2 linked regions of the Noviherbaspirillum saxi genome follow. The protein of the gene in region 1 interacts with the protein of each later gene in a pairwise test. Links are inferred from orthologs where the notes say so. Each region holds a gene or a part of one and is shown on either strand. Other genes may lie near its edges. The genes, in order: gyrB and gyrA.

Region 1 (7,205 bases):
TCGCGCTTGGAGACGCCAATTCGTCCGCACTGATTACCGTGCCGGACAACGCCGACTTCAAATACGTCGTGATGCCGATGCGCATTTGATGACTTGAACAGGAAGGAAAGCAAGGGGGCCGCTGTAGGTAAAGCGAGCCCCTTTGCTGCGTTTTAGAAAGTGTAAATTTTTCGCCGCCGGGCTCCCCCTGTCAGGGGGAAGTTTGGGATGGGGGTAAGAAGGTCGGTTCAAAGGTTTTTTCGGTCCAACCTTGTTGCCTCAATCTAACCCGCCCACTGAAAAGGGGCGGGAACCCGAAGTCTCTCGCTCTTTAGTCGTCACCCGAATCATCAGAAAGCAGCCATGTCCGCGATTCCTCAAGAAACTCCGCAACCGCAGCAAAGCCAGTACGGCGCCTCCTCGATCCAGATCCTCGAAGGTCTCGAAGCAGTGCGCAAGCGTCCTGGCATGTACATCGGTGACACTTCCGACGGCACGGGTCTGCATCACCTGGTTTTCGAAGTGCTCGACAACTCGATCGACGAAGCATTGGCCGGCCATTGCTCGGAAATCCACGTCACCATTCACTCCGACAATTCAATTTCGATTACCGATAACGGCCGGGGTATCCCCACCGGTATCAAGTGGGATGACAAGCACGATCCCAAGCGCAGCGCGGCAGAAATCGTAATGACCGAACTGCACGCCGGCGGCAAGTTCGACCAGAACTCGTACAAGGTCTCCGGCGGTCTGCACGGCGTCGGCGTCTCTTGCGTCAACGCGCTGTCCAAGCTCCTGAAGCTGACGATTCGCCGCGACGGCAAGGTGCACGCGATGGAATTCGCCCGAGGCATCGTGCAAAACCGCGAACTGGAATCGGTCGATGGCGTGCCGACTTCCCCGATCAAGGTCATCGGCGAAACCGACAAGCGCGGCACCGAAGTCCACTTCTGGGCTGATGAAGATATTTTCACGCATGTTGAGTTCCATTACGACATCCTCGCCAAGCGTATCCGCGAACTTTCTTTCCTCAACAATGGCGTGCATATCAAGCTGACCGACCAGCGCACCGGCAAGGAAGAAGACTTCGCATTCGAAGGCGGCACTCGCGGCTTCGTCGAATACATCAACAAGAACAAGAGTGTGCTGCACCCGACCGTGTTTCAGGCGACCGGCGAAAAGATGTCCGAGCACGCTACCAACATCAGCGTCGACGTCTCGATGCAATGGAATGATGCCTACAACGAACAGGTGCTCTGCTTTACCAACAACATTCCCCAGCGCGACGGCGGCACTCACCTGACCGGCCTGCGCGCTGCGATGACCCGCGTCATCAACAAGTACATCGACGAAAACGACTTCGCCAAGAAAGCCAAGGTCGAGATCTCCGGCGATGACATGCGCGAAGGCTTGACCTGCGTCTTGTCGGTCAAGGTACCTGAGCCAAAGTTCAGCTCGCAAACCAAGGACAAGCTGGTATCAAGCGAAGTGCGCGGCCCGGTGGAAGAGATCGTCGCCAAGACGCTGACCGACTACCTGATGGAAAAGCCCAACGACGCCAAGATCATTTGCGGCAAGATCGTCGAAGCCGCGCGTGCCCGCGAAGCCGCACGCAAGGCGCGCGAACTGACCCGCCGCAAAGGCGTGATGGACGGCCTCGGCCTGTCCGCCAAACTGGCCGACTGCCAGGAAAAAGATCCGGCGCTGTGTGAACTCTACATCGTCGAGGGTGACTCCGCAGGCGGCTCGGCCAAGCAAGGACGCGACCGCAAATTCCAGGCGATCCTGCCGCTGCGCGGCAAGGTGCTCAACGTCGAAAAAGCCCGCTTCGAAAAGATGCTGTCCTCCGAGCAGATCACCACGCTGATCGCCACGCTAGGCACCAGCATCGGACCGGACGAGTTCAACGTTGAAAAGCTGCGCTACCACCGCATCATCATCATGACCGACGCGGACGTCGACGGCGCCCACATCCGCACGCTGTTGCTGACCCTGCTGTATCGCCAGATGCCGCAGCTGGTTGAACGCGGTCATGTCTATATTGCCCAGCCGCCGCTGTACAAGGTCAAGCATGGACGCGACGAACGCTACCTGAAGGATGACGTCGAAGAAGCCAGCTACATGATGCAGATCGCGCTCAACGATGCGGCGCTGATCCCCACCGACAATGCCCAGCCGATCGTCGGCGACGCCCTGGCCGAACTGGTCCGTCAGTACAACACGGCCAATGCCATCATCATGCGCCTGTCGCGTGCGATCGACGATGCGGCGCTGTCGGCCATCATGACCGGCGTCACGCTCAATCTCGACAACGCCGACCATGCCGAAGCCTCGGCCGTAGCACTTGGCAAGGCCATCAATGACCCGGCCGTCGAAGTGATCGTGAAATCCGACGAACTGTCGGACAAGCACATGCTGCGCATCCAGCGTCGCCACTTCGGCAACTTCAAGATCAGCACCATCGACGCCGACTTCGTCCATGGCCCCGACTATCAGGTCTTGTCGGCCGCCGCCGCCACCTTCAAAGGCCTGATCGGCCCCGGCGCCATGGTCCGTCGTGGTCAGGGCGACAAGGCAAAGGAAATCGCGATCCGCAACTTCCACGAAGCGATGAGCTGGCTGCGCGACGAAGCAGAACGCGGCGTGTCCAAGCAGCGCTACAAAGGTTTGGGCGAAATGAATCCCGCACAGTTGTGGGAAACGACGATGGATCCGACCGTGCGGCGTTTGCTGAGAGTGCAGATTGAAGACGCGATTGCCGCGGACCAGATCTTTACGACCTTGATGGGTGATGATGTGGAGCCGCGTCGGGCATTTATTGAATTGAATGCGCTGCAGGCGGGGAATATTGACGTTTGATTTTTTGGCTTGTAGGTTCTCAGAGAAGATGAAAATTGTCTCACTCCGGTGAAAACAAATTTTCGAACTTAATGAAAAAATCCTACCTAAGCTACCAAGTCAGATAGAAGACTGGTAGGAGAAAAGGCTAGCATTGAACTGCTGGCCTTTTTTGTTGTGCCGGCGAGACCGCCCGATTGGGTGGGAGACTGCTTCCAGACACATACCGGTCAGTGAAGAACGCTTGGGCTTCTGCAGTCGGCCAAAGCGGACAGTCCCTTGGGCACAGGTCCAGTCGCTACAAGTACATCTTCCCGCACCAAAGTACGCACAACGAGTCATTCATAATGCCCTGTCCTTGTGCTCAATTAGCTTGCTTCGACGTTCCTGACGCTTGCCCCGCAAAGTGTTGAGTTACCCACTGCTCACACACGGTCCATAGCAGCGGTGCACCTGTTTTAATGACGGGACCATACCGGGAGAAGACCTGTTCAAGTGAAACACTGTTCTCTGTCCAGGTTCCTCCACCGGTGAATACGTTTATAAGGAGAGGTTGAAAGCGATCTAGCGCCTTCGCAAACTTCGCGTCCTCTGTCTCTGCACGCTCAAATTCCTGCCATAAAGCCAGAAGTTCGTTGCCTTGTTGCTGTGGCAATAAGCCAAACAATCGCGCCGCTGCTCTAGATTCTTGTTCAGTCTGCAATTCGCTTGAAGACCCACTATGGATTGGAAAATCGCCGACGTCTATCTCGACGACGTCATGCAGTAAGAGCATCTGTATAACGCGATGTGTATTCACAGGTCCGCAGGCATACTCATTCAGTAGTAAGGCATACATCGCTAAGTGCCAAGAATGCTCGGCAGAATTTTCTTTCCGACTTTTGTCGAGTAGCGGTGACTGCCGTACAACGGTCTTCAGCCGGTCGATTTCTCTTAGAAAACTTAACTGCTTTTCTAATGCTTTTAATTGCATAATTTTCACATCCAAATGTGACGTCACAGTATATAGAACGGCTGCGACGACAGTCTACTTTGGGTCGCATGTTCCAGTTCACGGTTCGTCAGCGACCGCTGGGAATGCGGTCTATAGCAGCCGTCATCAATTAGCGACGACTCGGCTCAGTCAGATCAGCAGCCATCCTTCCATCATTGCGGAATTACCAGGATCTTGTCGGCCGTAAGTCGGATCGCAGAATGCTTGTCAGCAAGGCGTGCCAATAGGCATTTCGCCGACCACTATTTCAGCAGGAACGTCATTGCCGACAAGCAGTTCAACATGTTCACAGCCGCTTGCACCGAAGTGGCCGTGAATGCGAGGGTAACCTGCTACCCGAGCTTAGTACGGCGATGATGTAGAGTCTGCCCCTGCAAGGCAGGCATGAAAAAACGATTCACCGACGCACAAATGATCGGCGTCCTGAAAGAAGCCGAAGCGGGAATGAAGATGGCAGTGCTGTGTCAGAAGTATGGTATCAGCGATGCGACGTACTACAACTGAAAGGCCAAGTTTGGCGGCATGACGGTGTCGGAAGCACAGCGGTTGAAGGCACTGGAAGCCGAGAACAACAAGCTCAAGCGATTGCTGGCAGAGGCCATGCTGGACAATGCGGCCTTGAAGGATGTTGTGGGACGAAGTGGTAAGCCCGCAAGCCAAGCGTGCAGCGGTAAGTGCCATAATGGCAGCATGGTCACGGCTATGTTCCGCTTCTATGAGGAACTGAACGACTTCCTCGCCCCCGGCAGGCGCAAACGCGAATTCGTCTGTCCCTGCGCTCGGGCGGCCACGACCAAGCACATGATCGAAGCACTCGGCGTGCCGCATACCGAAGTGGAACTGGTGTTGGTCAATGGCGAATCCGTCGGCTTCGACCGCTTGCTGCAGGAAGGCGACCGGGTGGCGGTCTATCCGAAATACGAGTCACTGGACATCACTTCGCTCTTGCGCGTGCGCGATCACCCATTACGGGTAACGCGATTCGTTGCCGATGTGCATCTTGGAGGACTGGCGCGCCTGCTGCGCATGGCCGGGTTCGACACGCTGTATGAAACGCAATGTTCTGATGAGGAAATCGCCGCCATTTCGGCGCACGAAGATCGCATCGCATTGACACGGGATCACGCCCTCCTCATGCGCCGAGAAATCACGCATGGCTGCTACGTACGGGCCTTAAAACCCTCCAGCCAACTACGCGAGATCGTGGACCGCCTCGACCTCATCGGAAGCATGCGTCCTTTCACCCTCTGCCTTCACTGCAATGCTCCCTTGCATGGCATAGATAAAAGCCGCTTGAAACTTCTGCTGCCTGCAGGCGTGCTGGCACGCTATGACAGGTTCTCCACCTGCAAGGTTTGCCGGAGAGTATTTTGGGAAGGAGCTCACTGGGAACGGATGCGTGCCCTGCTCGAAGGTGTTACCGGAAACAACCTTGGTGACGTGAATCCGAAAGGCTATCCTGATAGTAGTTGACTCACCCTGCGCACGCGGGTGCGCTGATCACAATGAACCAGATGTACCACCGAATGTGGAAGGTGCTTGCGGCACGTGTAGCAGGTGCAGCATTGACAATGCCGGTCATTGCACTGGCAGGCGGAGATTTCAGAGCCGACGTAGAGGCCAAATTTTTAATGGTCATCAACGAGCCGGGAACCTACCGACTCAGCGACAACTTGGTCGTGGCCGACGCCCACACTACCGCCATCGAGATCAACGCCGATGATGTCACCATCGACCTGAACGGCTTTTCGATTCACGGTCCCGGCTCTTGCACACAGCCACCCGTATCCTGTTCCTTGGTCGGAACAGGCAATGGAATACACGCCTTGGGCCGGGAGAAGGTTGTCGTCAAAAACGGCGGCATCTACGGGATGGGAAACGTTGGGATATATCTGAAATCAAATTCGAGCCAAGTGGAAAGCGTGCAGGTTTCCGGTAATGGAAGCGGCGGCATCGTCATGTTTGGCGGTCTCATCCGCAATAGCGTCATTGAACACAACGGTGGAGATGGCATTGCCGGCGTCGACATCCTCTTGCAAAAAAGTGTCATCAGCGACAATCAGCAGTACGGCTTCAAGGCGTATGGCGATTCATCCTATGCCGATAGTACTTTCGGCGGAAACAATAACAATGGCGTACAGGTCGATGCGCATGCCACTTCACAAAATGGCAACATGTGTAACGCAATGGCTTGCACTAAAAACCTATTTCGGTAGGGCTGAGCGCCAAGCGGTGAGACCGCAGGCGAACTGCAGCATGGCGAGATAAGTTCACTAAGGTGCGCCTGGTATTGCATGCGTTAGGCTTGGCACGGCCAGCATTAATATGTGCAGGCCGTTGAGGCTGGTTGTTGATACACATGCCAATCGCTCGTCGTATCTGTGGACCGATCGGGTCCGCCGACTTGGAGAACAGTATGGGCAAGCTCATCGTTGCGGCTTTCATCAGTCTAGATGGGGTTATGCAATCCCCCGGTAGGCCTAAGGAGGATCCTAGCGGCGAATTCCACCTCGGTGGCTGGATAGTGCCGTACACCGACGAAGCCATCGGCCAAAACTTGCAGGACCTGCTCTCGCAGCCGTTCGAGTTGCTGCTCGGGCGTTGCACTTACGACATATTCGCGGCGTATTGGCCGCGTGTGCCAGCCGATTCAGACAGCCGCGCCATGGCCGACCTGTTCAGCAGCGTACCCAAGCACGTAGCCACGCATCGGTCCGATACGCTTGACTGGCAGAACAGTCATGCGCTGGAGGGCGACCTTGCCGACGCAATACGTGCGCTTAAACACCAGGACGGCGCCAATCTATTGACGTTTGGCAGCGGCGACATGGTGCGCCAACTGCTCGCAGCCGGGCTGGTGGACGAGCTTCGGCTTCTGATTTACCCCGTCATACTTGGGCGCGGCAAGCGCTTGTTCGGCGACAACGCACAAGCGTCGGCCTTCACCCTGGCGCACTCGACCAGCACGCCTGGCGGTGTGCTAATCACCCGCTACGTGCGCAGCGGCGAGGTGCGTACGGGAGCGTTTGAAGAAGTCGAGTAACGATCAGTGCAGTAAGGGCATGCCTTCTGACCCACTCGCCTGCGGCACGAATTGCAGCTCAACTCAGACGTTGAGGGTCCGCTGTTGAGAAGCATAACTGGCCGTTCAGGGTCGGATCTTCCTGTTCGCAGCCGCAAGTTCAGCGGCCGCTTCATCGCCATAAGCTGTCTAATCCTAGCCGCGGTTCAGAGGCGACCAGCGGCCAATAGTTGCCTATTGCCTATTGCGTATGGTGGGTAGCTATGCTTTATTACACAAAGTTAGGGTCTGCAGCATGAGTCATAACCTTAGTTCGCCGTTGGAGGGGAAATCATGAACACTAGTTTCACGGCTCTGTTGTCCCTTCAAGTG
Region 2 (7,727 bases), 790 kb from region 1 along the record:
GCAGGTGCCGGAGCAGGTGCCGGAGCCGGAGCAGGTGCGGGAGCTGGAGCGGCAGCCGGTTTTGCGATTTCGCCGTCGCAACCTGGAACCGCATCAGCCGGTGTCCAGGTACCTGTACGCCAGCACAAACCGAACGGGTCACGAGCGATGACGCCGCGGCTGTCTTGCAGGTAGGCGCTGTTCGGAGTCTTGGCTTTGATGTCCTGCTGAGCCGAAGCAGAGAACGAAACAACTGCGGACGCAGCAAAGACGAGTGCTAATTTATTCATATTTTTCCTCTTGGTTGAGATATCCGCAGATTAACTGCGCTACAAGTGCCACTTTTTTAGAACTGAACTTCCGGTCGCTATTAGATCATCTTTTTACAAGGTTGTTCACCTGCAATGATCTTTAGTTAACTACATTTTGCCATAGGCGCGCAATACATCGATTGTTGCCGAATCAATGGTATGGCGATTTTAGCCACTCGTTGGGTTTTTGCAACGGATGCTCAAAAATTAATAGCATTTTCTAATCGATTTGCCAATCACCTTGGCAAATCGACTCAAACCACATCAATTATTTGGCAAAACCGCGTGCTTCAATCACTACGCGACGGTTCGGTGCCAGACACTCAATCAGTTGTTTTCGTGGCAATTTATCATTGCAGGCCTTGATTGATTGGGTCTTGCCGGCGCCAAGCGTATCGACTTCTGCGCGTACGCCTTTGCTCTTGATATAGGCGGCGACGGCATCGGCACGCTTTTCCGAAAGCTTTTGATTGTATTGCTGCGAACCAAGACGATCGGCATGGCCAGTGACGATGATCAGGTCGACCTTGGCGCAGGTATCCAGTTTGGTCATCACTTCGCTGTCGATACGTGTTTTGGCCGCGCCGCTGAGTACGGCCTTGTTGAAGGCGAAGCTCTCGTCGCTGCCTAGCGTAACGGCGAAGTCACAACGTTTCGGCGCAGGCGCGGGAGCCTGGGCGGTAGGGCCGGGGGGCGCGATGGGAGGCGCAATCGCCTTTGTCACTGGCGGCACCAGGTCGCCGTCGCAGCCGGGTACCGCATCGGCAGGGGTCCAGGTCCCGGTACGCCAGCAAAGGCCGAACGGGCTGCGTGCAATGACGCCGCGGCTGTCTTGCACGTATGCGCTGTTACCTTGCTTTGCCTGAATGTCGGTAAGGGATTGCGCGTGAACGCTGGTTGCGCCAATAAGTAAAAGCGCGAAAGCGGTAATTTTAAACATGAGACACCAAGGACTTTTTGAATATGTAGTTAATCTTCCGCAACATTTAATTTAAACACATTTTCCCGAAAACGTCCTGATTCACCGCTAATTCAATACCGATTGACCGCGCGGGCGCGGGAGTGGCGCTTTCCGCCATGCTAAAATCCAACGTTTGACGCGGTGTGATTTTATAAACCGCGTCGCCTGGGATAACCAGTCAACGACAGCACAGAGAAGCCGACTCGACAATGGATCAATTCGCCAAAGAGACTATCCCGATTTCCCTCGAAGAAGAGATGCGCAAGAGTTACCTCGATTATGCAATGAGCGTGATCGTGGGGCGGGCGCTTCCAGATGTGCGTGACGGCCTCAAGCCGGTGCATCGCCGCGTTCTGTTTGCGATGCACGAGACCAATAATGTCTGGAACCGCCCCTATGTAAAATGTGCGCGCGTCGTGGGTGAGGTCATGGGTAAGTACCACCCGCACGGCGACCAGGCGATCTACGACACGCTGGTACGAATGGCGCAGGACTTTTCTTTGCGCTATACCTTGGTGGACGGTCAGGGCAACTTCGGCTCGGTTGACGGCGACAACGCGGCAGCGATGCGTTATACCGAGTGCCGTCTCGACAAGATTTCCAGTGAACTGCTGGCCGACATCGAGAAGGATACGGTCGATTTTGTTCCTAACTACGACGGCAAGGAAAAAGAGCCGTCGGTGCTGCCGACGCGGATACCCAATCTGTTGATCAATGGGTCCTCCGGTATTGCAGTCGGCATGGCGACCAACATTCCCCCGCATAACATCACCGAAGTCATCGACGGCGCCTTGCACGTATTGCGCACGCCGGAATGCACGATCGATGATCTGATCGAAATCATTCCCGCACCCGACTTCCCGACTGCCGGCATCATTTACGGCGTGTCTGGCGTGCGCGACGGTTATCGTACCGGCCGCGGACGTGTGGTCATGCGTGCAAAGACGCATTTCGAGGAATTCGGCAAGGACAACCGAACCGCGATCATCGTGGACGAACTGCCGTACCAGGTGAACAAGAAGTCGCTGCTGGAACGCATTGCCGAACTGGTGCGCGACAAGAAGCTGGAAGGTATTTCTGACATTCGCGACGAGTCCGACAAGTCGGGCATGCGGGTGGTTATTGAACTCAAGCGTGGCGAAGTGCCCGAAGTGGTGCTGAATAACCTGTACAAGCAGACGCAGTTGCAGGATACCTTCGGCATGAACATGGTTGCCCTGGTGGACGGTCAGCCGAAGCTGCTGAACCTGAAGCAGATGCTGGAGTGCTTCCTGTCGCATCGCCGCGAAGTCGTCACCCGCCGTACGGTGTTCGAATTGCGCAAGGCGCGCGAGCGCGGTCACGTGCTGGAAGGCCTGGCTGTCGCATTGGCCAATATTGACGATTTCATCGCGATCATCAAGGCTGCACCGACGCCACCGATCGCGAAATCCGAATTGATGGCGCGTGCATGGGATTCTTCGCTGGTGCGCGAAATGCTTGCCCGTACCGGTGCTGAAAATGCCGGCGGTATTGAAGCCTTCCGACCCGAGAATCTGCCCAAGCACTACGGCATCCAGCCGGATGGACTTTACAAGCTGTCCGATGAGCAGGCGCAGGAAATCCTGCAAATGCGATTGCAGCGCCTGACCGGCCTAGAGCAGGACAAGATTGTCAACGAGTACAAGGAAGTCATGGCGCAGATCGCCGACTTGCTCGACATCCTCGCCAAACCGGAACGCGTCACGGCGATCATCACTGACGAACTGACGGCAGCAAAGAACGAATACGGCGATGGCAACAAGGACATACGCCGCTCGCAAATCGAGTTGAACGCGACCGACCTCGGAACCGAAGACCTGATCACGCCGCAGGACATGGTGGTGACGCTCTCGCACACTGGTTACATGAAATCGCAGCCGGTATCGGAATACCGCGCGCAAAAACGTGGCGGCCGCGGCAAGCAGGCGATGGCAACCAAGGAAGACGACTGGATCGACCAGCTTTTCATTGCGAACACGCATGACTACATCGTGTGCTTCTCGAATCGGGGCCGTTTGTACTGGCTGAAGGTGTGGGAAGTGCCGCAAGGCTCGCGCAACTCGCGCGGCAAGCCTATCGTCAACATGTTCCCGCTGCAGGATGGCGAGAAGATTACCGTGGTATTGCCGCTCTCCGGGGAAAATCGCACCTTCCCCGAAGACCGCTATGTGTTCATGTCGACCAGCCTCGGCACTGTCAAGAAAACGCCGCTGACCGAATTCAGCAATCCGCGCAAAGCCGGCATTATTGCAGTCGATCTCGATGAAGGCGATTTCCTGATCGGTGCGGCGCTCACCGACGGCAAGCATGACGTGATGCTGTTCTCCGATTCCGGTAAGGCGGTGCGTTTCGATGAAAACGACGTGCGTCCGATGGGACGCAATGCGCGCGGTGTGCGTGGGATGAGCCTGGAAGAAGGCCAGCAAGTCATTGCTTTGTTGGTCGCCGAGAACGAACAGCAGTCGGTGTTGACCGCGACCGAAAACGGTTTCGGCAAACGAACGCCTATTCTCGAGTACACACGCCATGGCCGCGGCACCAAGGGCATGATCGCGATTTCGACCAGCGAGCGTAACGGCAAGGTCGTGGCGGCAACCCTGGTTGAGCCGAACGACGAAATCATGATGATCACCACCGGTGGCGTGCTGATCCGTACCCGGGTGTCCGAGATTCGCGAAATGGGTCGTGCAACGCAAGGCGTGACACTGATCGCGGTGGAAGACGGCACCAAGCTGAGCGGCTTGCAGCGCATCGTTGAATCCGATGTGGAAGAAGAAAACGGCGGCGCGGAGGAAGAATGACACGCGTCTATAACTTCTCCGCAGGCCCGGCTGTGCTGCCTCAGGACGTGCTGCAGCAAGCGGCCGAAGAAATGCTCGACTGGCATGGCAGCGGCATGTCGGTGATGGAGATGAGCCATCGCGGCAAGGAATTCATTTCCATTTATGAAGCAGCAGAGCGCGATTTTCGCGAATTGCTCGGCGTGCCGGCAAACTACAAGATCCTGTTCTTGCAAGGCGGCGGCATCGGCGAAAATGCGATCGTGCCACTGAATCTGGTGGCTCGAAAGTCGCAGCCGGCGGTAGTCGACTTCGTGAATACCGGCTCGTGGTCTTCCAAGTCGATCAAGGAGGCGAAGAAATATTGCACGGTCAATGTCGCCGCTTCGTCCGAGGCACAGAAATTTACCGTGATTCCGCCGCGTGACAGCTGGAAGCTGTCGAAAGACGCTGCCTACGTCCATATTTGCACCAATGAAACCATCGACGGTGTCGAATTCCAGTACACACCGGAGATTGGTGCCGAGACTGGAAATGCGCCGCTGGTGGCCGACATGTCGTCGCACATCCTGTCGCGTGCAGTCGATGTGTCGAAGTACGGCGTCATCTTTGGCGGTGCGCAAAAGAACATCGGCCCGGCCGGCCTCACATTGGTGATTGCGCGCGATGACCTGATTGGTCATGCGTTGTCTATTTGTCCGTCGGCCTTCGACTGGAAACTGGTTGCTGAAAACCATTCGATGTACAACACGCCGCCGACGTATTCAATTTACATCGCCGGCCTGGTGTTCCAGTGGTTGAAGAAGCAGGGCGGGGTCGCAGCGATGGAGCAGCGCAACATCGCCAAGGCGGCATTGTTGTACGACTACTTTGACTCGACTGATTTCTACAGCAACAAGATTGCGAAGGATTGCCGTTCCCGCATGAACGTGCCGTTCTTCCTGCGCGACGAGTCCCTGAACGATATCTTTCTCGCCGGCGCGAAGGAACGTCACCTGCTGCAGCTGAAAGGCCACAAGTCCGTCGGCGGCATGCGTGCATCGATCTACAATGCGATGCCCGTCGAAGGGGTGCAGGCGCTGGTCGATTATTTGAAAGAATTTGAAAAGAAGCACGGCTGACGCCGTTACGGCGACGGGGGCAAACCGGCGATGCGCATTGCATGCAGTCAGGCGTGCGTATTCCTGCAAGTAGCTGTGCCTGCCGCGCACCTGAATGACCTCATACAATGATGACGGACGATAAACTTAAACCCTTGCGGGAACAGATCGATGCGATCGATGCCCAGCTGCTCGATCTCTTGAACCGGCGCGCACGCGTTGCGCAGGCAGTCGGCCACGTCAAGGCGGAAACCAATGCGCCGGTGTTCCGCCCGGAGCGTGAAGCGCACGTGTTGCAGAAGGTTGCCGACAATAACGGCGGTCCGCTGCATAGCGGCGATGTTCAGACGATTTTTCGCGAAATCATGTCGGCTTGCCGTGCGCTGGAACGTCGGGTGAACGTTGCTTATCTCGGTCCTGCGGGCACCTTCAGCGAACAGGCGGTTTACCAGCAATTCGGTCATGCGGTCGAAGGCGTGCCTTGCGCATCCATCGATGAAGTGTTCCGTGCAACCGAAGCGGGGACCGCGGACTTTGGCGTCGTGCCTGTGGAAAATTCATCCGAGGGCGCCATCAACCGCACGCTCGATTTGCTGTTGCAGACCACGCTGTCGATCAGCGGCGAACTGTCGATTCCCGTGCATCACAGCCTGATGACAGGCAGCGGCAATATGGAAGGCGTCATTCGCATCTGCGCGCATTCGCAAGCGCTGGCGCAATGCCATACCTGGCTCAATCAGAACTATCCACGAATCGAACGCCAGGCCGTTGCTTCCAACGGCGAAGCGGCACGCCTTGCAAGCGAAGATCCGACGACAGCCGCCATCGCTGGTGAAATCGCTGGCCAGCGCTATAACCTCGGCGTGGTGAAAGCTCATGTCCAGGACGATCCGCACAATCGCACCCGGTTTGCCGTCATCGGTCGATTGCAGCCCACGCCCAGCGGCAGGGACCAGACCTCGCTGGTGCTTGCAGTGCCCAACAAGGCGGGCGCGGTACACAACCTGCTTGCGCCGCTGGCTAAGCACGGCGTATCGATGACTCGGTTCGAATCGCGGCCCGCACGTATCGGCACCTGGGAATACTACTTCTACGTTGACGTGGAAGGACATGCCCAAGACGACAAGGTCATCAATGCGCTGGCCGAGCTCAAGCAGAATGCGGCTTTCTTCAAGGTTCTCGGTTCTTATCCATTCAGTCTTTATTGATTGCCGGCCGATTGTATGGGGAGCACGATTCCCCAATGCGGCCGTGTCGGCAGCTTATTTTTTGGAAACCATCATGACTATTCAATTCGGTCCCGATTACGTTCGTGCCATCGCTCCTTACCAAGGAGGCAAGCCGATCGCTGAAGTGGCGCGCGAGTTTGGCCTTGACGAAGCAAAAATCATCAAGCTAGCGTCCAATGAAAATCCGCTCGGCATGCCCGATTCCGCGAAACAAGCCATGCTTGCCGCGATGGGCGATATCGGCCGCTATCCGGACTCCAACGGTTTCGACCTGAAGCAGACCATCATCAACAAGTACAAGGTACCTGCAGACTGGATCACGCTGGGCAACGGCAGCAACGACATTCTCGAACTGGCTGCACATGCCTTCGTGCAACCGGGACAGTCGGTGGTATATGCGCAGTATTCATTTGCCGTGTATGCACTCGCGACGCAGGCGATCGGTGCGCGCGCAATCGTCGTGGCTGCCAAAGATTACGGGCACGATCTGCCCGCGATGGCGAAAGCGATTACCGCCGACACGCGACTGGTCTTCATCGCCAATCCAAACAATCCGACCGGGACCTTTATTCCGGCCGCCGAAATCGAGGCCTTCCTTGCCAAGGTGCCGCAAGACGTGGTTGTCGTGCTTGACGAAGCCTATAACGAATATCTCGCTCCGGAACTGCAATACGACTCGATAGCATGGGTGCAGCAGTATCCCAATCTGCTCGTGTCGCGCACGCTGTCCAAGGCATACGGCCTGGCCGGGCTGCGTGTCGGTTTCGGCATCGCCCAGCCTGTCATCACGGATTTGCTGAACCGCATTCGCCAGCCGTTCAACGTCAATTCGATGGCACAGGCAGCCGCCGTTGCGGCGCTGAATGACAGCGCATTCCTGCAAAAGAGTGCGCAACTGAATGCCGAGGGCTACCAACAGCTGACACAGGCATTCGATGCGATGGATCTCGAATACGTCAAGTCGTATGGCAATTTTGTGCTGGTGCGGGTTGGAAGCGACGATGCCGCCGGTGCGCGGGTCAATCTCGAATTGCTCAAGCGTGGCGTCATTGTCCGGCCCGTCGGCAACTACGGCTTGCCGCAATGGCTGCGCATCTCCATAGGCTTGCCGCAAGAAAACGCGGCATTCATCAAAGCGCTGAAAGCCGTTCTGTCCTGACGCAATCCTTTTGCCTGGCAACTCATTGTGTTCAAAAAAATATCAATTTTTGGTGTAGGCCTGATTGGCGGTTCATTCGCACTGGCACTCAAAAAAGCAGGTGTCGTTGACAAAGTCATCGGCGCTGGTCGTCGGATGGAAACGCTGGAGCGGGCCAGGCAGCTCGGCATCATCGATGTGGCCAGCA

The links.
Region 2: the proteins of gyrB (region 1) and gyrA interact in binary tests that used the Escherichia coli proteins (3 or more experiments, as listed by UniProt). The link is inferred for Noviherbaspirillum saxi from one-to-one orthologs.

Annotation. Positions count from the first base shown.
Region 1 is NZ_QYUO01000001.1:218,138-225,342, forward strand. The notes cover bases 1-3,090. They hold gyrB (DNA topoisomerase (ATP-hydrolyzing) subunit B), read left to right. Parts: upstream 1-342; coding sequence 343-2,838; downstream 2,839-3,090. Other genes in these bases: dnaN (DNA polymerase III subunit beta), read left to right, coding at 1-89. Also shown: D3871_RS01160 (HD domain-containing protein), read right to left, coding at 3,182-3,790; D3871_RS01175 (Mut7-C RNAse domain-containing protein), read left to right, coding at 4,502-5,284; D3871_RS01180 (right-handed parallel beta-helix repeat-containing protein), read left to right, coding at 5,317-6,027; D3871_RS01185 (dihydrofolate reductase family protein), read left to right, coding at 6,228-6,854; D3871_RS01190 (NAD(P)H-dependent flavin oxidoreductase), read left to right, coding at 7,167-7,205. UniProt on the Escherichia coli protein: DNA gyrase negatively supercoils closed circular double-stranded DNA in an ATP-dependent manner to maintain chromosomes in an underwound state.
Region 2 is NZ_QYUO01000001.1:1,002,447-1,010,173, forward strand. Bases 1,122-4,273 are described here. They hold gyrA (DNA gyrase subunit A), read left to right. Parts: upstream 1,122-1,460; coding sequence 1,461-4,073; downstream 4,074-4,273. Other genes in these bases: D3871_RS04855 (OmpA family protein), read right to left, coding at 1,122-1,230; serC (3-phosphoserine/phosphohydroxythreonine transaminase), read left to right, coding at 4,070-4,273. Also shown: outer membrane protein OmpA, read right to left, coding at 1-269; more of D3871_RS04855, read right to left, coding at 559-1,121; more of serC, read left to right, coding at 4,274-5,173; pheA (prephenate dehydratase), read left to right, coding at 5,284-6,360; hisC (histidinol-phosphate transaminase), read left to right, coding at 6,434-7,540; D3871_RS04880 (prephenate dehydrogenase), read left to right, coding at 7,568-7,727. UniProt on the Escherichia coli protein: A type II topoisomerase that negatively supercoils closed circular double-stranded (ds) DNA in an ATP-dependent manner to maintain chromosomes in an underwound state.